3 regions of the Micromonospora sp. RV43 genome follow, and region 3 is predicted to be linked to each of the others. Evidence: riboswitches for the same ligand, from Rfam matches in the RefSeq annotation. Region 3 holds a riboswitch; each other region holds the start of a gene.

Region 1 (7,095 bases), on a different contig from region 3:
GGTTCGCTGGACGTGCTCGGCGCCCTCACGGTCACCATCGGTCTCGGCGCCGCGGTGTACGGCATCGTCCGCGCCCCCGAGGTGGGCTGGGCCTCTGGGCAGACCTGGCTGGTGCTCGCCGGAGCCGTGGTCGCCCTCGCGGCGTTCGTCGCCATCCAGGCGGCCCGCCGGGAGCCGCTGATGCGGCTGTCGATCTTCCGGGCGCCGAACCTCGCCGCCGCCAACGTCGCCCAACTTCTGCTCGGTGCGGCGTGGATCCCGATGTGGTTCTTCCTCAACCTCTACCTGCAGCAGGTCCTCGGCTACAGCGCCTTCCCCAGCGGCGCGGCACTGCTGCCGATGACCATCCTCATCATGATCGGCATGATCGCGCTCGCCCCGCGCGCCATCGCCCGCTTCGGCCCGAAGCCCATGGTGGTCACCGGCCTCGCGGTCCTCGCCGTCGGACTCGGCTGGCTCGCGTTGGTCCGCCCCGACGGCAGCTTCACCGTTGACGTGCTGCCGGCCTCGCTGGTCGCGGCGCTGGGTATGTCGCTGGCGTTCATCCCGTCGCTCGGTACGGCGATCTCCAGCGCCCGCCCCGAGGAGGGCGGACTCGCCTCCGGCATCGTCAACACCGGCTACCAGGTCGGCTCCGCGCTCGGCCTGGCCGCGATGACCGCGGTCGCCTCCGCCGCCGGCGCCGACCGGCTCGGCGATCTGCCCGCCCTCACCGACGGATACTCCGCCGCCTTCGTCGGCGCCGGGATCATCGCCGCCGCAGGCGCCCTCACCGCCGGTCTCACCCTCCGCGCGGCCAAGCGACAGCCTGTTAACGAGGCCGAGACAGTACCCGCGGCCTGACCGAATCCATCAACCGCCTGTCTGACGCCGGTGGATGAGTCTGATCCCGACTGATCCACCGGCGCATTCATACGATCAGCGCCCGACCCACGCGAGGCGGCCCTGGCGGTGAGGTGCCCTCGACTCCTGTCACGCGCTGCTGCCGACTACGTCTCGGCGTTGACGAGGATCGCGGTGACCAGCACGACGGCGACCATCAGCAACGCCTCGACCAGGACAGTGCGGCGTAGCTGATAAGTGGCGTCCATCGCGCGGTCATCCAGCCTGGGCACGACGCGCCGGCTGTTGTACAGCCCGACGAGGGCAACAGCCGCCACCAGGGCGACCTTGACGAGAAGCACCCGCCCCCAGTCGGTGGTCACGAGATGGCCCGGCCGTTCCAGGATCAGCAGGGTCAACGCGACGCCAGCGACACCCGTGAGCGCTACCGCGGCGGTGGCCGGTATGGAGAATCGCACCGCCATTTCGGCGGCACCCGTCGGTACGCCGAGGCGGGCGCGGCTCAGCAACAGGGCAGCCAGGAGAAGAACTCCGCCGACCCACACCGCGGCGGCAATGGTGTGGGCGAAATCGGCCGCCACGACGACGGCCCGAGGTTCCGCGGTGACGGTGTGCCCATCGACCAGAAAGGAACCCAGCAGCAGTGCCACGGTGACCGCCATGAGCACAGGCCGCACCGGTCGCGCTCGCACCCGCTGAACGCCGTCGCCGGCCGCGCTGACGGCGGCAGCCGTCACCAGGTTCCGGGAGTCGGTGGGTATCGCTGCGACGGTCGGAACGGAGTGACGCCCGACCGCGTGCCGGCCCCGAATCAGCGCCGCTTCGAGTGAACCGGACACGAGCAGACCGGCCGCACCGGTGAGTCGCAGGACCAGGCCGGCGGCCACCGGTGTCTGGCTGAGGGCGGTCACCGACGAGGCGCTGGCCGCCGAGGCGAAGGTGCCCTGCTCGCTGAAGACCGCCGCGAGTGCAACCAGCTCAAAGGCCGCTCCAGCCGCCACCGCCAGCCCCGCCGTCCGCACCCAGATCTGCACCACCCGGATGTCACTGCGTGTGCCGACCAGTGTGGTCAACGCGAAGACAAGACCACCGACACCGAGCAGGATCGCCCCGTAGGAAAGCCAACGCCCGACGGCGCCGACAAACCGCACCGGCGCCTGTTCCGCGTCGGCGGTGTGGCCAACAGCGTGTCCTCCCGCGTGTGCCGACGGCGAAGCCGGGGGCACACCTGGCCCACCATGGCCGGCATGTCCGTGCGGGCTGGCTGTTGCCTGGGGTTTAGCGGCCGTTCCGGGCGTCGGGGGAGGCGAGGCCACCGTAAACGTGATGACACCCGTCAGGGGGTGGGCGTCCGGGGCCGCGACGCTCCATCGCAGCTTGAACGTGCCGGTGGTCAGGCGAGCGGTCGGGTGGACCAGCCACGTTCGGCCTCCGTCGGGCGTGTGGCTGGCGGCCGGTAGGCCGATGCCGTTGCCGTCGGAAAGCTTGAATCCCGCTCCTGTGGGCGTGCCGGCGGCGCTGAGCGTCAGCCGGATCTCCTGGACGGCGCCGTCGATCCGCGCGCCGTCGGCCGGAACGGCCCGGAGCAGCTTGAAATGTGCGGCCGCAGGGGAAGCGAACCCGAGGGCCACGATGAGGGCGGGAAACAGCGCCAGCCACACCCGAATTGCCCAGCGCGCGGCGCGACGTGCTGGCGACTGAGGACATGCGAGACCCGGCGATGCAGCAAGCAAGGTCAGGCCGCCCGGCGACGCCGCTGGAAAGGCACTGTTGATCCTTCCGCCAAGGAGGCGCGGGCCGGTGCCCACACATCGCTCCCACGTGGTGCGGTCGCCATCCTAGGTCAACTACTACCCGCCCTTAGTAGGGGCGGGTCAGCTTCGACGATCCAGAAAGTCAGGTTGGGGGAGAGCGCCAGCATGGTGGCATCGCCGACTCGCAACGGCGACGGACTGCGCCGGGAGTGGTGCGAGGCATTGCCGCGGTCCCGGTCAGCCGTGGTCGGGTCGCTCTGTGGCCCCGCGGTGACGGATTTTGAAGCGGGCCACCGCGATCAGCGCGACGATCATGCTCTCGTACGCGGTTCCCACTTGCTTCGCGCGGCGCGCGCCCAACCGTCGGCAGGGCGGCGATCCGGCCTTACGCCGCCCGCCGGGATTGGGTTGATTTTCGTCGAAGCCACGTCGACATTCGAACGTCGAGCTACCCGCGGTCTGCGCGGGCTGACTGCCGGGTGTCACGAGCGCCGCCAACTTCATCTCCATGAACGCCTGTGCGGTAACGGGGAGCTCGCACTGACTTGTGTCTGCGCGCGGCCTCGGCCCGTACCACCACTACCGCCGCTGCTGCCGGCCCGGGTTTGCTGAATTGTGACTGAAATTGGTGTGGGGCTACGTACGGCCGCCCAGGAAACGGCCATTCGGGTGAGTATGCGGCGATCGGCCAAGCAATTGAGCGCCAACAGCATTCCGATGTCCGGTTACGTCCCGAGGGTTCCGCTATAACTGCTCGTCCCATTGAGTGGCATGAGTAACTGGAGGTTCCGATCAGAGTAGCGATGTTCGAGGCTTATGCAGGTGGGAGCCCTTGGCATACGACGTACCCACCGGTAATGTCGGCGCGTCCGGTGCGGTTTCCGATCGCAAGTGGCGACGCCGCTCCGACCCGCCTAATCGTGATCTCATGAACCGGGGACCCAGGCAACACCGGGGTGAATCCGCGAGCCACGGCCCGCGGTAGGGCGTACTTCCCGCCCGAATCCGTCAGCTAACCCGGTAGGCGGCCACGGAAGGAGTGCCAGCCTCGTGCGAAACACCTCCCGATACTCCCCACGCCTCCACGGCATCGCGGTGCCGACACTCGCCTGACTGTGAGTCCCGGCAACTGCCCCCCAGCCCGGCCCACCGGGCGCTCCCCATCCCCGCGGCACCCCGCCCAGTCACAACGTGCGTGAGTTCCTCCGCGCGTCGGGCCGGCCTGTGCCGCTCCAGCCCGTGGAGGAACACATGAAGCACCACATGAAGCGTCAGCTGCGGCGTCTTGTGACCGAGCGCCCGTACAAGATCATCGCCGGCTCCGCCGCGGCGCTCGTGCTCGCCAGCGGCGTCGGCACGGCGCTGGCCGCCACCGATCACAACGCGCCCGTCCGCCAGGGGAACACCGCCGCCGGGCTGGCTCCGCGGCTCGGTGATGTCGCCACCCGCGGCGAGGCTCGCGTCGCCGCCGAGCCGTCGCCGTCAGCGAAGGACAGGGCCACGACCGACCCGGACGTGACCAAGAAGGCGAGGCCGAAGCCTCCGTCGACCAAGGTCCTCGACCACACCTACGAGGCGCAGACTGCCTACTGGAACTGCGGCCCGGCCGCTGTGCGCAACGCGCTCAGCGCGAGCGGCGTCGAGACCACCCAGGACGCGATGGTCGCCCCGCTGAACGCTGGCGAGAACGGCACCAACTCGGCGGAGGACACCACTCGCGGGCTCAACCAGATGGTCAAGGGCAACCCGTACCGGACGCACATGATCCCGGGCCAGGCCGCGACGCCGGCGCAGATCGACCAGCTCCAGGCCGACGTGGTCACCGCCATCACCGACGGCCGTGCCGTGGTCGCCAACACCGTCGGCTCCGCGACCGATACAGACGGCGGCTGGCACTCCTTCCCCGGCGGCCACTACATCGCCGTGGTCGGATATAAGGACGACGGCCGGACGGTGCGGATCGCCGACTCCGCCGACCCGAACATGGCCGCCTACTGGATGACCACCATCGACCTGGCGAACTGGATGGCCACCCGCGGCTACTCCGCCTGATCCCATCTCCGGCCCTCGGGCACCGGCTCGTTCGAGCCGGTGCCCGTCGCCTTTCGGTTCGCGCCCAGTAGCAGGCAGGACGGCACGTCGTGCGCCCTCTGGTATGGCTCAGCCGATCATCTTGTGCGGTCAGGTTAGGTGCCGCCCGACGCGGCGGGCAGGGGCGAACACGTACAGGTCCAGCATGCCGGGTGGGTTGGCCAGGCCGGGGCCGCCGGCGCGAAATCCGAACCAGCCCCTCTGTGGACTTTGGTGCGTCACCGATAACGGCATGACGCCGACACGGGAAACTCCATAGTGCCGCTCGCTGCTATAGGATTACGGCATGAGCACCCATGCTGAGCATGGGTGCCGTGACTTTGTGTCCGAATCCCTCGGACACAACATCTCCACATATTGATCATGGGTTGAACGGGCTCACTTGCCTGAGGCTCCTGTGGTCGGTGTACATCGTTCCTGATCGCAGATGATGCTGATCTTGTTTCTGTGCAGGAGCGCGGCCAGGTCATGCGGGTTCTGGGCGTCGCTGGCGAGGCCGGGATGTCCCATCAGTCGCGCGATGATGTGGTCTTCCCTGAGGTAGAGCATCTTGCGTCGGCCGTTGGTGGGCTGTTGGGTGCTGGTGTGGCCTTGGCGGCATCGGTAGCCCGGACGCTGGTTGATCCAGTGGGATTCCAGTCTTCGGCCGCATGGTGCGCAGCGCAGCAGGCCGGTGAACAGGTAGCGGCGGGCAGTCCCGTCGTGGCTGGCCACAACTGCACACCGTGCTGTTCGAGCAGGGGTGCCAGGTGCTGCAGCTGGTTGGCGGAGAATGCTCGTTCGTATTCGCCGACCACGATCGCGTCGAACCCACGGTGCGGATCGGGGAGCGCGGCCAGCAGCGCGGCGGCCTGCGGACGCTGCCGCCAGCCGCGGCGGCGCGAGCAGCCGGCATCGAAGTACTCGGCGACGATCAGCCCGTGACCGGCGACGAGTTCGCTGGCGCAGTCCCGCTGCCAGTGCCGGGACGTCACCCGGTCTTGATGCTCGATGGTCGACATCCGGCCGTAGAACGCAAACCGCAGACCACCCTGCCGCCGGACGCGCGGCTGCGCGCCGGCGTGCGGCTGGCTGTTGAGCCATCGGGTCATGGGATCCGCGGGATCGTCACTCTGGTGGTCCGACACGCCAACATTTCTACGAAGGATCTTCATGGTCGAGTCGGACAAAAAGTCCGCTGCGCTGGATGAAGGGCTGTCGGGCCGGAGCCGGTGGTAGCCGCCCGAACAAGGCGGTCCAGCTACGACCGCCCGATGCAGGCCGCGCCGACGAGTGGCCCACGGGACTTTCGAACGCGACGTGGTGACGCAGTGGTTCGCCGACCTTGAGATAAGCATCCGGGGCAGGACGGGAACCCGCACCCGCACGACGGCTGCGGCCGTGGAGTGTCGTAGTCTGCGCTGGTGACGTGGGACGGTCCGGCTGGTGCGATGCGCGGCTACCGCGCTGTCGCGGTGGCGGTCGTCGTCGCTGCGGTTCTGGTCCTGCACGCGCTGCAGTGCGCTAGGGGTCTGGACACTGCGACACCTTCGGCGGCTGCCAGTTCCACGACCTCCCTCGCTTCCTACGACGCGTCTGCGGCCCTGAACAGCCTCGCTGATGCCCTCGCCTCCGCCGATCCGGAGGCGACTGACGGGCATCATGCGCCGGCAGATGGCGGGAGCGTGGCCGTGACGGCCTGCCTGCTGTTGCTGGTGATCGGCGGCGCTGTCGTACTGGCGGCATTCCAGCGCTGGGTCCGCCGGCTACCTGTTGGCCGGGGGCTGCGTCACCGGCCGGTGAGCCGGCCTGTGACGGTCCGGCTGCTGTCACTGTTGTGCGTGTCGCGGGTGTAGAACCGGTTTGCGGTTGTGAGCCCGTGGCGGTCCACGCGTCCTGATACGTGGCCGGCTGAGTAGCCGTCGCGGGCCTTCGTTCCTGCCGAGTCTGCCAAACGTGGTCCTGGCCAGTCGGCCAGCAAGCTCGGCTGTCCCTTCGTCGGGTCTGAGGATGCCGTGAACGACACCGTCACTTACATGCTGGCCGTGCGCGGGTTGTGCTGCGACCGTGCGGAGAGCGCAGTACGGCGAATTTTGGAAGATCTGCCGGGGGTGCATCGGGCGCACGTGTCCGCAGCAGCGGGCCGCGCGGTGGTGGACGCCGACCCGGTCGTCGTCACCGCTCCCGTGCTGACCGCGGCGCTCGCCGCGTCCGGCTATCCGTCCCGGCTGGAATCGCTCTGATCTCCGGCCCGCCCGCCGCCTCCTGATCGGGGCGTGCGGTAGCGGGTTGACTCATTCGTGGAGAGTCGATGGCTGCTCTATCTGACAATCTGTTCACTCTTGCTCTCCTCGGCCACCTCACGGCCGTGATCGCCTTTGCCGCGGCCCAGGTGGCACCGCGGCGGGTTGCCGTACCGGTTCCTGCG
Region 2 (7,095 bases), on a different contig from region 3:
ACCGGCCCGCGGACATGGTCGCGTTCGGTCACCGGGATCCGCAGCCGCGCGGTGGTGACCTGAAGGGGCGTGGTCATCCGGTACTCACCCGCCGATCCGCCTCCAGCCGTTCCAGCGCGTCGAGGATCCCGTCCACGCCCGGGTTCACCTCGGGCGGGGACAGATGGCTCCAGGCCACCCGGCCGTCCGGGTCGAGGACCACGAGTGCCCGGTCCGACTGCCCGTGCGGCGCGTACGCGCCGTACCGGCGCGACACCTCGCCCTTGGGCTCGAAGTCGGCGAGCAGCGGGAACCGGATGCCCCGGCTCTCGGCGAACGCCCGGTGCGAGTCGACGCTGTCCACCGAGATGCCCAGCAGCACCGCGTCGTACCGCTCCAGCTCGGGCAGGGCGGCCTGGTACAGGGTCATCTGCTCGCCGCACACAGGTGACCAGTCCGCCGGGTAGAAGGCCAGCACCACGGGACGGCCCCGGAACTGCCCGGGGCCCACCTCCCGTCCGTCCGGCGCCGCCGGGAGCGTGAACCCGGGCGCGGCCCGCCCGGGTGTGATCAGCCCGTTCGGATCACTCATGCCTCCCACCATGGCCGCGGCCCGGGTGAGGCGGGCTCACCCGGGCGGGGTGGTTCCGTCAGCGCACGGCGAGGTGGTTGCGCACCTCCCGGATGCCCGGGGCGTTCCACACCACCCGCTCGATCTCCTCGCGCTCGCCTGCGGAGTGGACCTGCCCGTCCAGCAGCACCGTGTCGCCGTGCACCCGCACGTCGACCTGCTCGGCCTCGGTGGCGGCGTTGCGGGCCAGCGCATCCACGATCCGCTCGGCCAGGTCACCGCCGTCGGCGCGCACGGCGGGGCGTACCGCGATGCCGTTGCTCACCCCGCACACGCCGGTGAGCCGGGCGACCGAGCGTTCGGCGGCCCGCCGTTGGTACTCCCACTCGACCTCGCCGTGCAGCGTGACCCAGCCGTCGGCCACCGTCACCTGCAACGCCTCGATCGGCACGAACGCGTCCCATTCCAGCGCCCGTACGGCCGCGACCGCGATCTCCGGGTCCTCCCGCCCGGCCGCGGTGTCGATCCGGACGGCGATGTCGTTGGCGACCGCGCGGACGCGGGCGACCCGGTGCGCGGCCCGCTCGGCGGCCCACTTCTTGGCGTAGCTGTCCACCCGTCCGGTGAGCGTCACCACGCCCTCGGTGACGGTCACCCCGATCTCGTCCGGGCCGACCCGCGGCTCCCAGGTCAGCTCGTCGAGCACGGCGGACTGGATGTCCCGGTCGGTACGCGTGATCGTGTCGGTGGCCATCCGGCTCCCCCTCCCGTCGATCGCGGCGCGGGCACGTGGTCCCGCACCCGCGATCCTGCGCGCGCCCCGGGTGAGCGGGCCTCACCCGGCCCGGGTGAGGCAGCACGACGGCCGCTCCCGGGAGTCCCGGGGGCGGCCGTTGTCGTGTCGTACGGGCGGGTCAGCCGTCCAGGCCGGCCGGCGAGTTCGGCCGGTCCACGTCCACGAACTCGATCTCGTCCGCGGCCCGGTCCCGGCTGCCGGCGGCGCGCGCCGCGGTGCCGGCGGCCCAGCCGATCGCCGCGCCCGCCAGCGCCGCCGCGATCAGCAGCGTCCAGGGCAGGGCGGGCCGGCGGCCGGCGAGCGCGTCGAAGGCGAGGGACGCCCGGCGGCGTGCCTCGTCGGCGGCGGAGCCGACCAGGTCGGTGGCGTCGTCGGCCAGGCCGGAGGAGCTGCGGCGGGCGGTCCGGGTGGCGTCGCGCACGCTGTCACCGGCGGAACCGGCGGCGGAGAGCAGGTTCTGCCACGCCTGGTCGGCGACCCGCTCGGCCTTGCCCCGGCGGTCCAGCAGGTTGGATCCGAACATCGTTCTACCTCCTCGGGTGCCGAAGGCCGGCGGCCACTTCGGACTCCGGTGTCCATCCGGCGGGTTCACTGTCTCGGGCAGTGCCCCACCGGCGCGCGCGGCAAACCACGCCGTGGTTCCCGGCCGTGAGCAGCGAACGGGACGAACCACCCGAACGCGCCGGGACCGGTGCCCACGGGACGTGCGTGCGCCCGCTACCCTGGTCGGCGGATCGGCGGGCCCGCCCGGTCGCATGGTTGGCCGCGACCCGCCATACAGGGGAAACTGGAACCCGGAGGTCCGGATTGGGTACGCCCAGGTGTGCCCAGTTCGCGAATTGCTCATCCCGGGGGGTGGCGACCGGGCCGTTGGAGGAATACTCTCGGTCGCGGCCCGCGTACTGATGAGGCGCCCGTCATGGGCGAGTGGAGGTGCTCGCGTGAGCCTGTCGATCGTGAAGTCGGTGCGGCCGGGTGGTGTCGTCCAGATCGCGCCCCGTGGGGAGATCGACGTCGACACCGCGTACGAGGTGCGGGAAGCGATCGCCGAAGTGCTCGCCAAGGGCCGTCCCTCGCGAATCGAGCTGAACATGCGGCTCGTCACGTTCATCGACTCGGTCGGCATCAGCGCCATGGTCGCCGGCTTCCAGACCTGCGAGGTCAGCGGCGTCAAGCTCGTGGTCACCGAGCCGAGCCGGTTCGTGCACCGGCAGCTCTGGGTGACCGGCCTGCTCGGCCTGTTCGGCGCGCCCGAGCCGTGGTTCGCCGACGACACCCCCGAGGTGCTGCCCGGCGCCTGAGCGCGCCGTCCACACCCCCTGCAGCCAGGGGACCTTCTACCCGTTGCCAGTCCGGCGTCGGTACGGGACGATCGTCGCGACGCACGACGGCGAGGGGGCCCGCTTGCAGAGCAGCGACAGCTTCAGCTACACCGTGCAGGCCCGGTGCACCCGGGCCGAAGCGGTGGCGCTACTGGGTGACCTGAGTCGCCAGGGCGAGCTGCATCCGCTGATCGTCCGGGTCCGGAAGCTGCCGGCCCGGCCGGGCGCGCTGGCCAGCTACGCGATCACCGACCGGCTGCAACTCGGCCCGCTGCACTTCCCGGTCACGTACCAGGCGGACGTGCTGATCGCCGGCGAGGACGAGGTGGTCACAGTGGCGCGTCAGCAGCCCGCGACGACGGTCCGCAACCACACCCGGCTGCGCGACGAGCCGGACGGCACGGTACGCATCGACGTGGAGATCACGCTCACCGCTCCGGCGCCACTGTTCGGGTACGCGTTCCGCCAGGCCCGGGCGGCTCACCTGGGCCTGGCGGCTCGTCTCGGAGCGACCCTGGAGGGCCGGCCGGCCTGATCCGGCCGGCCCTCTCGGGGCGCGCTCAGTACACCGACAGGTGCACGTGGTTGGTGTGGTCGCTGGACGGGTCGCCGTTGCCGCCGCTGTACGACTTCCACCCGCTGCTGGGCAGCCAGATCTGCTTGAACCAGATCACGTAGAGCACGGCGAGCGGGTCGGCGTTGCGCACGAAGTACGCGGCCAGGTTGTTGCCGTACGTCCGGTCACCGCCGGTGGCCACGCCGCCGAAGCCGTTCTTCTGCGCGGCGAAGTCACAGGCCCGCCCCTTCGGGTGCTCACCCGAGCCGCTGGGCCGGTGGCACGAGACGTACCGGGTGAAGCCCGCCGCCTTGGCCTGTTGCAGCGCGTGCAGCGTGCGCGGGGTGATGCAGCCGTTCGCCGGGGTCGGGTCGTTGACGCTGCACGACTCCGACGGCCAGGAGCCGTCCGAGTTGCGCGGTGCCGGCTTCGCGTTCTTGCTGGAGGTGCCCTGGACGCTGCCACCGCCGCTGCTGCTGCGCGAGGCCCGGTCGTTCGCCACCTCCAGGGCGCGCTCGGCCTGCTCCTTGCGCTTGGCCATCACCGTCACCTGCTTGCGCTGCTCGCGGATCTCTCCGTCGAGCTGGGCGCGGGTGCGGGTGGCCTCGTCCCGGGTGGTGATCAGGTCGCGCAGCGTACGGTCCTCGTGCGCGGCGACCTGCTCCAGCGCGGCGGCCCGGTCCATGAAGCCCTCCGGGCTGCTGCTGCCGAGCAGCGCCCCGGCGGTCCCCAGACGGCCGTTGCGGTACGCCACGGCGGCGATCTCGCCGACCTTGGCGTCGCGTACGGCCAGCTCGGCGCCGACCGTCTTGAGTTGTTCGTTCAGCTGCTTCTGGCGGCTCACCGACCGGTTCAGCGCGGCTTTCGCCTCCAGCCAGCCCTTGCTGGCCGCGTCGAGCTGGGCACGCAGTTCGGGCGTGCCACCCTCGTCGTCGCCGGGCGCTGCGGCGAGCAGGCCGGTCGCCGGCGCCGCCGAGGCGGGGGAGACCGGAACGGTCGCGACGCCGAGGGTCAGCGTCGCGACGAGCAGGGCCGCCAACCGGGCGGCCGTCCGTCGTACAGGTGCCACTGGGGGCATTCACACGTCCTTCCGTCAACGCCGACCGGGTTAGCTGACGGGTTCGGGACGGAAGATCCCTACCGCTGACGCGGATGCACCCCACGTACGTGGTTCCCCGGCTCGTCCCTGCGGACGATTAGGCGACGGCCGCCCCACCGGGGCCGGGTGGCGCCCGCGGGTGCGGCCGCGACCGAGACTACCGGCGCTGCCCGGGCACGGCTCCGTGGAGCAGTGCCACTAGGCGGGGCAAAACCGGCATAAGACTACATTAGCCACAGTGATTTAAGTGTGTCCTAATCACCACTCGGTCTGTCCGCACACTCCGGCCGACGCTCCGGGTTCGACCTGCAACGTGGCGTGATCGATGGAGAAGTCCTCGTGCAGGGCGGCCCGCGCGGCGGCCAGCACCACGCCCGGGTCCACGCCCGGATCGGTGGTCAGGTGCGCCGAGGCCACCTCCATGCCCGAGGTGAGCGTCCAGACGTGCAGGTCGTGCACCTCGGCCACGCCGGGTACGGCGGCCAGCCGGTCGTGCACGGCGGTGACCTGGAGGTGCTCCGGCGCGGCCTGCACCAGGATGCGCAGCGCGGCCCGGCCGAGCCGCCAGGTGCGCGGCAGGATGAACAGGCCGATGCCGACGGCGACCAGTGGGTCCGCCCACCACCAGTCGGTCACCGTGATGATCAACGCGGCGGCGATCACGCCGAGCGAGCCGAGCAGGTCGCCGAGCACCTCCAGGTACGCCCCGCGCAGGTTGATGCTCTCCTTCGACCCGGCGCGCAGCAGCGCGAACGCGACGATGTTGGCGAGCAGGCCGAGCACCGCCACCACGAGCATCGGGCCGGCCAGCACCTCCGGCGGCTCGCCGAACCGGCGTACCGCCTCGACCAGGACGTAGATGGCGACGGCGCCGAGCAGCACGGCGTTGGCGAGGGCGGCGAGCACCTCCAGCCGGTAGAGCCCGAACGTGCGCTGCGGGTCGGTGCCGGCGCGGCGGGTGGCGGTGATCGCGGCGAGGGCCATGCCGATGCCGAGGACGTCGGTGAACATGTGCCCGGCGTCGGAGAGCAGCGCCAGCGAGCCGGTCGTGAAGGCGGCCACCGCCTCGACCACCATCAGGGCGGCGAGCAGCGCGAAGGCGGCCCAGAGGCGGCCCCGGTGGCGGTGCGCCGCGTTGGTCACCGCGCCGCTGTGGTCATGACCTGCGCCCACGCCAACACCCTTCCTGCCCCGTACCGGCCAGGCCCAATGTATGTTCACATCGCTATGTATGCAACTGAACTATGGGTGACAGCCGGGTCACGGTCGGGTGTCCGTCAGGAGGGGTCGAGCGTGGTGAGACGCTGGGTGGCCCGGGACAGCGCCACGTAGAGCGTGCGGACACCCGAGCCGGGGTCGGCCCGGATCTCGCTCGGCGCCACCAGCACCACGCCGTCGTACTCCATGCCCTTGGCCTGGAGACTGGTCACCACCTGGAGGCGGCCCGCGCCGAGCCTGCCCAGCCAGCCGGCCACCTCGTCCCGGCGCGGCACCGGCGTGATCACGCCGACGGTGCCCTCCACCTGCGCGAGCAGCGCCTCGGCCGCCTCGACGGTGGCCGCCGGCAGGTCGGCGGCGGGCACCGTGCGCTCGACCGGCGGCACGCCCGTGGACCGCACCGCGTCGGGCAGCGGCAGGTCCGGGTAGAGACGGCGGATCTCCGCCGCCGCCACCGCGAAGATCTCCGCAGAGTTGCGGTAGTTGGTGGTCAGCTCGTAGCGGTGCCGCTTGCGCCGGCCCAGCGCCTGGTCCCGGGCCCGGTCCAGCTCCTGCGGGTCGCCGGTCCAGGCGGTCTGCGCCGGGTCGCCGACCACCGTCCAGGACGCCAGCCGCCCGCGCCGGCCGACCATCCGCCACTGCATCGGCGAGACGTCCTGCGACTCGTCCACCACCACGTGCGCGTAGTCGCGGTAGTCGTCCGGACGCTCCCGCGCCGCCGCGCGGGCGGCGCGCTGCCGATCGGCGTACGTGCTCAGCTCGCGCACGCCACCGGCGAGCTGGTACGGGTCGCGCTTGGGGCGGGCCCGCCGCACCGGCTTGCCGAGCAGCGCGTCCAGCTCGTCCAGCAGCGCGATGTCGGCCACCGTCAGCCCTTCGGTCGCGAGGCTCCGGTACGCGTCGCCGAGCAGCCGGATCTCCGCCGAGGAGAGGATCCCACCGGCGTAGCGGCGCAGCCGGTCCGGGCGGGCCAGCCAGTCCAGCACGTGCCTCGGGTGCAGCCGGGGCCACCAGGCCTTGAGGAACTCGCGGAACTCCGGCCGTTCGATGATCTCGTCCTCGAACGCGGGCTGCTCCGGCAGGCGTCCCACCCGCAGCGTGCGGGCCTGCGCGTAGAGCGCGGCGAGCACCGCGTCGAACGCCGCCCGGCGTACCTCGTTGCGGCGTGCCCCACGGGCCAGCGTCCGGTCCCGGATCGCGTCCAGCGCGGGACGTTCCAGGCGCAGCAGCTCGCCCCGGTAGAGCAGGCGCAGCTCGGCGGGGGAGTCCGGCACCGCGTCGCGTACCGCGCGTTCCAGCACCCGGCGCATCCGCAGCGAACCCTTCACCGCCGCCACGTCCGGCGGGTCCGTCCGGGACGCGGACAGGCCGGGGAACAGCGAGCCCAGCGAGTGCAGCGTGGCGGTCTCCTCGCCCAGCGACGGCAGCACCGAGGCGATGTACTCGACGAACACGCCGGACGGGCCGACCACCAGGATGCCGCCGCCGGCGTACCGGGCCCGGTCGGAGTAGAGCAGGTACGCGGCCCGGTGCAGCGCCACCGCCGTCTTCCCG
Region 3 (7,095 bases):
CGCCACGTACCGGCAAACCGGTCCAGGTGTCGAGCATCAGCACGATGCCGATCGCCGGCTTCGTCCGGGTCGCCTGACCCGGAGCCCTGGCAGCGGGAAGGCCCCCGGTCCACGCGGACCGGGGGCCTTCCCGTGTGCGGTGCCGGGTCAGCGCGGCGCGCCGACCGGGGACGGCAGGATCAGCACGTCGTCCAGGTTCACGAACATGATCCGGTGACCGAACTGGACCTGCACGTAGCGGTTCTCGCCGCGGACCACGGTCCGGTCACCCGGTGCCGAACCGTCGAACGAGACCGCCCGGTAGTACTCGCCGGGCAGCACCCCGCCCACCGCGTACCGCTGGCCGGCGGCGAACGTGTACTGAAGCGGCGAGATGGTCTGGTACGGGATGGTGTCCGGGTAGGCGGCCTGCTCCGGGTAGGCCCGCCCGTACACCGGGATGGTGGCCTTGCCGGGCCGCGGCGTCACGACGAAGCCGGTGGCCCACTTGGCCGTCGGCGCGGAGGCCGGGTTGAGGAACCACGCCTTCTGGCCGAGGTACCAGATCGCCGTCCAGTCGCCCTGGCGGCCGGCGAGCGCGTACGTCTGACCGGCGGAGGCGCGGGCGCCGTGGTCGGAGATGTACATGGTGTCCGGCGTGCCGTCCGGGCGCAGCCCGAGGTCGTTGACGAGCGGGGCGTCCGGGCTCGGCGCGGTCCGCAGGATCACCGACGAGGAGCCGCGCGACGGGCACGGCTGCGCCGGCGGCCGGGGCGTCGGGACGCCCGGCGGCTGCTGGTTGCAGCCGAAGAACGCCGGCCGGTTGGTGGCGAAGTCCGGATCGATGGTGACCAGGCCGGTACGGGGCGTGCCGGTGCTGCGGAACGGCGCCTTCATCAGGTCGAAGTAGTGCGACCAGTCCCAGTACGGTCCCGGATCCCAGTGCATGCCGCCCACCGCGCCGGCGTTGATGCCGGGCACGTTGTCGTGGCCGATGATGTGCTGCCGGTCCATCGGGATGCCGAGCTTCAGCGCCAGGTGCCGCACCAGCTTGGCGGAGGTGCGGTACATCGCCTCGGTGTACCAGGTGCCCTGACCGGCGAAGCCCTCGTGCTCCAGGCCGATGGACTTGGCGTTGACGTACCAGTTGCCGGCGTGCCAGCCGACGTCCTTGGTCTTGATGTGCTGGGCGATGTAGCCGTCCACCGAGCGCAGCGTGTAGTGCCAGCCCAGGTAGTCGGCCCGCTTCACCAGGTCGACGCTCGGGCCGAAGTAGCCCTCGGTGTCGTGGATGACGATGTACTCGATCTTCTGCTGCTTCGGCCGGTCGCCCAGGTCGTGGTTGCCGTAGTCGCCCGGGTCGTCGCTGAGCTGCTCGTAGGGCGCGGGAATCCACTCGCAGGCCAGCCGTACCGGGCACTCCAGCCCGTCCGGCCGCTCGGCGTTGCGCAGGCCGAGTCGGGCCAGGCGGGAACGGTCCGGCTTCGCGGCGGTGGCGGCGAGCGTGACCCGCTGGCCGTCGTCGGTGGTGCGGCTGGCGCCCTGGCCGAGTTGGTCGTAGACCTCGTCGGCGAAGGCCGCCGCGGCGTCCGAGGTGTCCGCGCCGGAGTACCGGGCCACCGCGCCGTACCAGGCCGCCGGGTCGGTGCCGGCGCCGACCGGCCCACCCAGAGCCTTCTGGTACGACGCCAGCAGCGCGGCGCCACCGCGGATGTTCGCGGCCGGGTCGGTGCGCAGCGTGCCCGCGTCGAGCCCGGTGAGCGCGGCGGCGGCGTCGAGCGTCTGGAGCGAGGCCGGCGGCAGCGGGGTCTCCCGCTCCGGCGCGGCGGCGGTGGCCGGGTCGAGCTTCAGCGGCCGGGAGTCGTCGCCGCGCGGGTCCTCGTCCTCGTCGACGTGGGCGCTGCCGGGCATGGCGAGGATGTGCGCGGCGTCGGTCAGGTGCATCGGGCCGTAGCCGCCGCTGGTGCTCGGCTGCCCGGTGTGGGTGTCCCAGCGGGACTCCAGATAGGAGACACCGAGCAGCACGTTCTGCGGTACGCCGTACTCGGCCGCGGCGGCGGCGTATTGTTGTTGCCTGTCGCTCGCGGGCGCGGACGTGTCCGGCGCGGCGGTCACCGGGCCGGTCGTCGCCAGCGCGGTGGCTGTCGCCACTGCGGCGGCGAGCAGTATCCGTCTGCCCGACGGCGGGGCGGAGAGGCGCATCGAACCTCCTGGACAGGGATGGGGGTCACTGCGTTTCCACCCTCACTCCGCACACCCGCGAGGGTCAATACCTTTCCAGTGAGTAATCAGTCTTGAAAGAAAATTTCACCTCCGACCGGGGTGTGGTGCCTCATCGCGTACGGAGTGTCACGGCGCTGGAAGTTGCGGATCGATAACGGTGGTCCCTACTCTGGTGAATCGTCGGCCGCACGTCTCACCGTCCAACCCGGTCGGTGACGGTCCGACACCGCCGAGTCGCCTCCGGGCGAGCCGGGGAACCAGGTACCTGGGGTGAATCCGCAGCGATGCGGTAGGGCGGCTCCCTTCCCGCCCGAATCCGTCAGCTAACCCGGTAGGCGGTACGGAAGAAGGAGTACGGACGCCCGGTGGCACTCCATGCCCCGCGGCCGTCGTCGAGCCGGTCGGTCGACCGCTCCACGACTGTGCCGCGTACCCGCTGGTCCCGCTTCACCACAGCCCTCGCCGCCCTCGTCGGCACCGCAGTCGTCCTGACCGGCGGCGCCACGGCGGCACACGCCGAACCCTCGGTCGCCGAGATCGAGGCGCAGATCGACCGCGACTGGAACAAACTCGAACCGGTCATCGAACAGGTCAACGCCGTACGTGAGCAGCTCGCCGCGCGGCGCAAGCAGGCCGACGCGCTCGGCCGGCAGATCGCACCCCTCCAGGCCCGGGTGGACGCCGCGCTCGGCCAGGTCGGCGGACTCGCCGCCGACGCCTACAAGGGTGACAACCTCTCCACCGTCAACGCGCTGCTGGGCAGCCGCTCACCCGGTGACCTGGTCAACGGCCTGGAACTGCTCGACCGCTTCGCGCACCGCCAGCACGAGCAGGTGCGCTCCGTCGCCGCGCTGCGCGACGAACTGGCGGCGAAGAAGAAGCCGCTGGACGAGATGATCGCCGGACTGGCGCGTACCGAGGCCCAGCTCGCGGCGAAGAAGAAGCAGATCGACGCCGAGATCGCCCGGCTGCAGAAGCTGCGGCTCAAGGTGTACGGCAACGGTGGCGGCGGCCCGCTGCGCCCGGCGCCCTGCCCCGCCGGTTACCCCGGTGGCGCGGCCGGAGCGGCGGTCAAGTTCGCCTGCGCCCAGATCGGCAAGATCTACGTGTGGGGCGCGGCCGGGCCGGATCACTTCGACTGCTCGGGCCTGACCATGGCGGCCTGGGCCAAGGGCGGTGTCTCGCTGCCGCACAACGCGCGCCAGCAGCACGGCATGACGAAGCGGGTGAGCCGGGCCGAGCTGCGCGCCGGTGACCTCGTCTTCTACTACAGCGACCTGCACCACGTGGCGATGTACGTGGGCGACGGCTGGGTGGTGCACGCCTCCCAGTCCGGCAAGCCCATCACCATGAAGCGGGTCGACGACGGCGACATCAACAGCTACGGCCGGGTGTAAGGAAGGGCCCCCTCTTAACGCCTCCGGTAGAGGAGGGGGCCCTTATTAACAACTGTGGGCGCCGTCAGCGGGTCGGCCAGGTGCGCCAGCTCTGCCAGGATCGGCTCGGCGTCGGTCCGCGCTGCCCCTGGTAACGCGACCCGTAGACGGCCGAGCCGTACGGGTGCTCGGCCGGCGAGGAGAGCCGGAAGATGCAGAGCTGGCCGATCTTCATGCCCGGCCAGAGCGTGATCGGCAGGTTCGCCACGTTCGACAGCTCCAGCGTGACGTGACCGGAGAAACCCGGGTCGATGAAGCCGGCGGTCGAGTGGGTCAGCAGCCCCAGCCGCCCGAGGCTCGACTTGCCCTCCAGCCGGCCGGCGAGCTGGTCACCCAGCGAGATCACCTCAAGGGTGGAGGCGAGCACGAACTCGCCCGGGTGCAGCACGAACGGCTGCCCCTCCGGCACCTCCACCATCGAGGTCAGGTCGTCCTGCTGGATCGACGGGTCGATGTGCGTGTAGAGGTGGTTGTTGAAGACCCGGAACAGCCGGTCCAGGCGTACGTCGATGCTCGACGGCTGCACCAGCGTGGGCTCGAAGGGCTCCAGCGCGAGCGTGCCGGCCTTGATCTCGGAGACCAGGTCGCGGTCGGAGAGCAGCATCGGAACACCATAGCGACAGGTGCCGGTGACCTGCGTGTCGCACTACATCTTCGTACACGTGTTCGATAGAGTGTCCACATGGCTTCCTGGTCCGAATTCGCCGCCGACGAGCCCCGCCTCGCCGCCGAGATCCGCCTCCTGATGCAGCAGTACGGGCCGGGCTTCGGCTATCTCGCCACGGTCCGCGCCGACGGCGGGCCCCGGGTGCACCCGGTCTCCCCGGTGTTCACCGCCGACGGCCTCTGGTGCTTCGTCATCGACTCGCCGAAGCGCCGCGACCTCGAACGCGACGGCCGCTACGCGCTGCACTCGTTCCCGCCGGAGGAGAGCGACGACGAGGCGTATGTCGCAGGCCGCGCCCGGCCGGTGACCGACCCCGCCACGGTGGCCCGCCTGGCCCGGATCGGCCGCGCGTCACCGCAGGGCGACTGGCGGCTGTTCGAGTTCACCGTCGAGGCGGCGATGCTGACCCGCCGTGATCCGGTGGCCCAGCCCGGCGCCGCCCCGCCGCAGGTGCGGGTCTGGCTCGATCCGCGCGCGGCCGAACCCGCCCGGCGTGACCCGCTCGCCGCCGAGGGTCGGCGTGGCCGGCACGGCTTCGACACCCGCCGCCCGGCCGCCTGACCCGGCCCACGACGAAACGGTGCCGGCCCCGTCCGAGGACAGGGCCGGCACCGGTACGCGGTACGACGGTCAGGCTGCGCGGTAGGCGTTCCACGCGGTGAGCATGCGGCTCGCCTGGCCGGCGGTGAACTGGTACATGCAGGAGTCGTACGTGTAGTCCATGAAGTTGGTGATCGGGTCCTTGCCGGCGGTCGAGCAGGTGTCGCGGCCGGTCGGGCACTGGTACGCCGGGGACGCCTCGGCCGGGGTGTCGGAGACGCTGTCGCCCGAGCCGGAGCAGCCGCCCTGGAAGGTGTGGTAGAGGTTCAGCCAGTGGCCGACCTCGTGGGTGCCGGTGTCACCCTGGTTGTAGTTGGTCGCGGTGCCGCCGGGCAGCGACTCGTTCAGCACGACCACGCCGTCCATCTTGTCCAGCGTCCGCTTCGGGAACGTCGCCCAGCCCAGCAGGCCGTTGCTCAGCTCGCCGAGGTAGATGTTCAGCGTGTTCTTGCCGCCCTCACGCAGCGAGGTCTTCATCGAGCGCTCGGCGGAGGAGCCCTGCACGATCGGGTACCACGACGGGTTCGTCACCCGGTTGATCTTCGTGAGCTGGAACCCGAAAGCGGTGGCGGCGCCGCCGGTCGAGCCCGCGTACGACTGGTTCAGCACGGTGATCTGCTGGTTGATCATCGAGTCGGTGATGTTGCCGCCGGCCCGGGTGCTGTTCTCCTGGATGACGTGCACGACGACCGGGATGGTCACGGTGGCCAGCGGGGCGACGGCGCCGGTCCGGAAGCTTGCCCGCTCGCGCTGCGCGGCGGCGAGGTCGGCCTCACGGTCACGGACCTGCTTGGCGGTCAGGTGGTTGGGGTCGAGCTTGGCGTTGCCACCCTTCGCGACGCGCGCGTTCGCGTGTTCGTCGGCGTGGGCGTCGGCCGGCTCGGCGCAGACGCCGGCCGGGGCGGCCGAGAAGGCCGAAGCAGCGGGGACGACGCCGACGGCGGCGGTGCTGAGCAGCAGCGCGAGGGTCGACGTCGCGACACCGGCGGTACGCCGGGTCAGCAGGTTGGGACGGAGTCCCATGGGCCCACCTCTTTCTGACGGCGTGCCAGGGGGTGTGTCACGCCGGTTCGGAAACGTGGGGCAGACGTTACATCCCATCGACGCATTTGAGAACGCCCATACGTGGCCGACGTTGGTGCTTGATCCACTCCAGCTCGGGGAGGTGGCGGGGTCAACCGCTCGTCGATACCGCCACCTCGCCGAAGTGGCGCGCGGGCACCTGGATGCACAGGGGTGGTGACCTTCAGGTAGAGTGGTGCCGCCTGCGGGTGTAGTTCAATGGCAGAACATCAGCTTCCCAAGCTGACAGTGCGGGTTCGATTCCCGTCACCCGCTCCAACCGAAGGCCCTGACCGGGACGCGAGTCCGGTCAGGGCCTTCGATGTTCCACGGACCACCTGTCCCGTGGTTGGTAGGCCGCGGCCCCACTAGCGATGGAGGGGACGTCGTGGGCCGATCTGATCAGCCTCACGAACGGCGTGACCGTGACCGCCAGGCGCGGTTCCGGCTGCCTGATCCAGTTCCCGACAACCCCGAGCGACACCGGGTATCCGGGGCGTGGCCGAGCCACGCGACGCCTGACGCTCCGGTGATGATGCAGGTGCCCGAGGTGGGCGTCTTTGTGAGGGCACTGCTACCCGTGAAGCTGACAGGTGCTTCAGCGCCGCCTTATCTCAGAACCTCCGGCTCCGCGGGGGCTGCTGGCTGCTCCGGTTGAGCCATGAAGCGCAGTTTGTTGGGGCGGACACCTCAGACGCGGCAGGGTGCTCCGGGATCGGGGAGTGTTGATGAAGTCGATGAATGACGTGTTCAACGAGGCAGTGGACTACGGGGCCGAGGGCGTTGTGCCGGTCGGCACGCCCGTCGGGGTGGAAAAGCTCTCGCACGTACACCGTGTCTTCAATGCTGTCATGGGTGGCGGCCTGGGTTTCGCGGTGGAAGTTCTCGAGCCGGACGATTTCCGGCGTGCTGTGGAAGGCTTTCGATACCTCGACCTCGGCGAGGTCGCGAACCTCCTCGCGGAACTGGTCGACAGTTACGGAAGTTCTGATTATGACGTCCGGAAGGAAGAGATCCTGGACGGCCTGCTCGTCGGCGCGCTGGTCGACGACGCTTTTCGGAGGAAGGTTTCTCAGGCTCCGTCCGACTTCGGGTTCGACGGCTCAGTTCTTCAAGATCCTGCTGCGC

The links. A riboswitch is a leader RNA that binds a small molecule or an ion and turns the genes downstream of it on or off. The one in region 3 is predicted to bind cyclic di-AMP.
Region 1: another riboswitch for cyclic di-AMP. It lies ahead of ABD52_RS03830 (C39 family peptidase); the one in region 3 lies ahead of ABD52_RS23310 (NlpC/P60 family protein).
Region 2: another riboswitch for cyclic di-AMP. It lies ahead of ABD52_RS05915 (hypothetical protein); the one in region 3 lies ahead of ABD52_RS23310 (NlpC/P60 family protein).

Annotation. Positions count from the first base shown of each region.
Region 1 is NZ_LEKG01000008.1:47,175-54,269, forward strand. It holds gene ABD52_RS03820 (MFS transporter) at 1-843, shown strand, start outside; gene ABD52_RS03825 (copper resistance CopC/CopD family protein) at 990-2,504, opposite strand; gene ABD52_RS38915 (hypothetical protein) at 2,835-3,107, opposite strand; cyclic di-AMP (ydaO/yuaA leader) riboswitch at 3,499-3,639, shown strand; gene ABD52_RS03830 (C39 family peptidase) at 3,849-4,649, shown strand; gene ABD52_RS40575 (zinc ribbon domain-containing protein) at 5,067-5,402, opposite strand; gene ABD52_RS40580 (hypothetical protein) at 5,414-5,878, shown strand; gene ABD52_RS03835 (hypothetical protein) at 6,092-6,523, shown strand; gene ABD52_RS38010 (cation transporter) at 6,683-6,910, shown strand; gene ccsB (c-type cytochrome biogenesis protein CcsB) at 6,979-7,095, shown strand, end outside.
Region 2 is NZ_LEKG01000015.1:4,060-11,154, forward strand. It holds gene ABD52_RS05885 (thioredoxin domain-containing protein) at 1-77, opposite strand, end outside; gene ABD52_RS05890 (redoxin domain-containing protein) at 74-571, opposite strand; gene ABD52_RS05895 (BON domain-containing protein) at 630-1,304, opposite strand; gene ABD52_RS05900 (hypothetical protein) at 1,465-1,869, opposite strand; gene ABD52_RS05905 (STAS domain-containing protein) at 2,288-2,647, shown strand; gene ABD52_RS05910 (SRPBCC family protein) at 2,691-3,203, shown strand; gene ABD52_RS05915 (hypothetical protein) at 3,229-4,302, opposite strand; cyclic di-AMP (ydaO/yuaA leader) riboswitch at 4,307-4,437, opposite strand; gene ABD52_RS05920 (cation diffusion facilitator family transporter) at 4,582-5,496, opposite strand; gene ABD52_RS05925 (AAA family ATPase) at 5,601-7,095, opposite strand, start outside.
Region 3 is NZ_LEKG01000105.1:8,100-15,194, forward strand. It holds gene ABD52_RS23300 (C40 family peptidase) at 1-77, shown strand, start outside; gene ABD52_RS23305 (N-acetylmuramoyl-L-alanine amidase) at 148-2,181, opposite strand; cyclic di-AMP (ydaO/yuaA leader) riboswitch at 2,420-2,554, shown strand; gene ABD52_RS23310 (NlpC/P60 family protein) at 2,568-3,599, shown strand; gene dcd (dCTP deaminase) at 3,664-4,242, opposite strand; gene ABD52_RS23320 (pyridoxamine 5'-phosphate oxidase family protein) at 4,321-4,866, shown strand; gene ABD52_RS23325 (zinc metalloprotease) at 4,936-5,928, opposite strand; tRNA gene ABD52_RS23330 (tRNA-Gly) at 6,173-6,246, shown strand; gene ABD52_RS23335 (hypothetical protein) at 6,696-7,095, shown strand, end outside.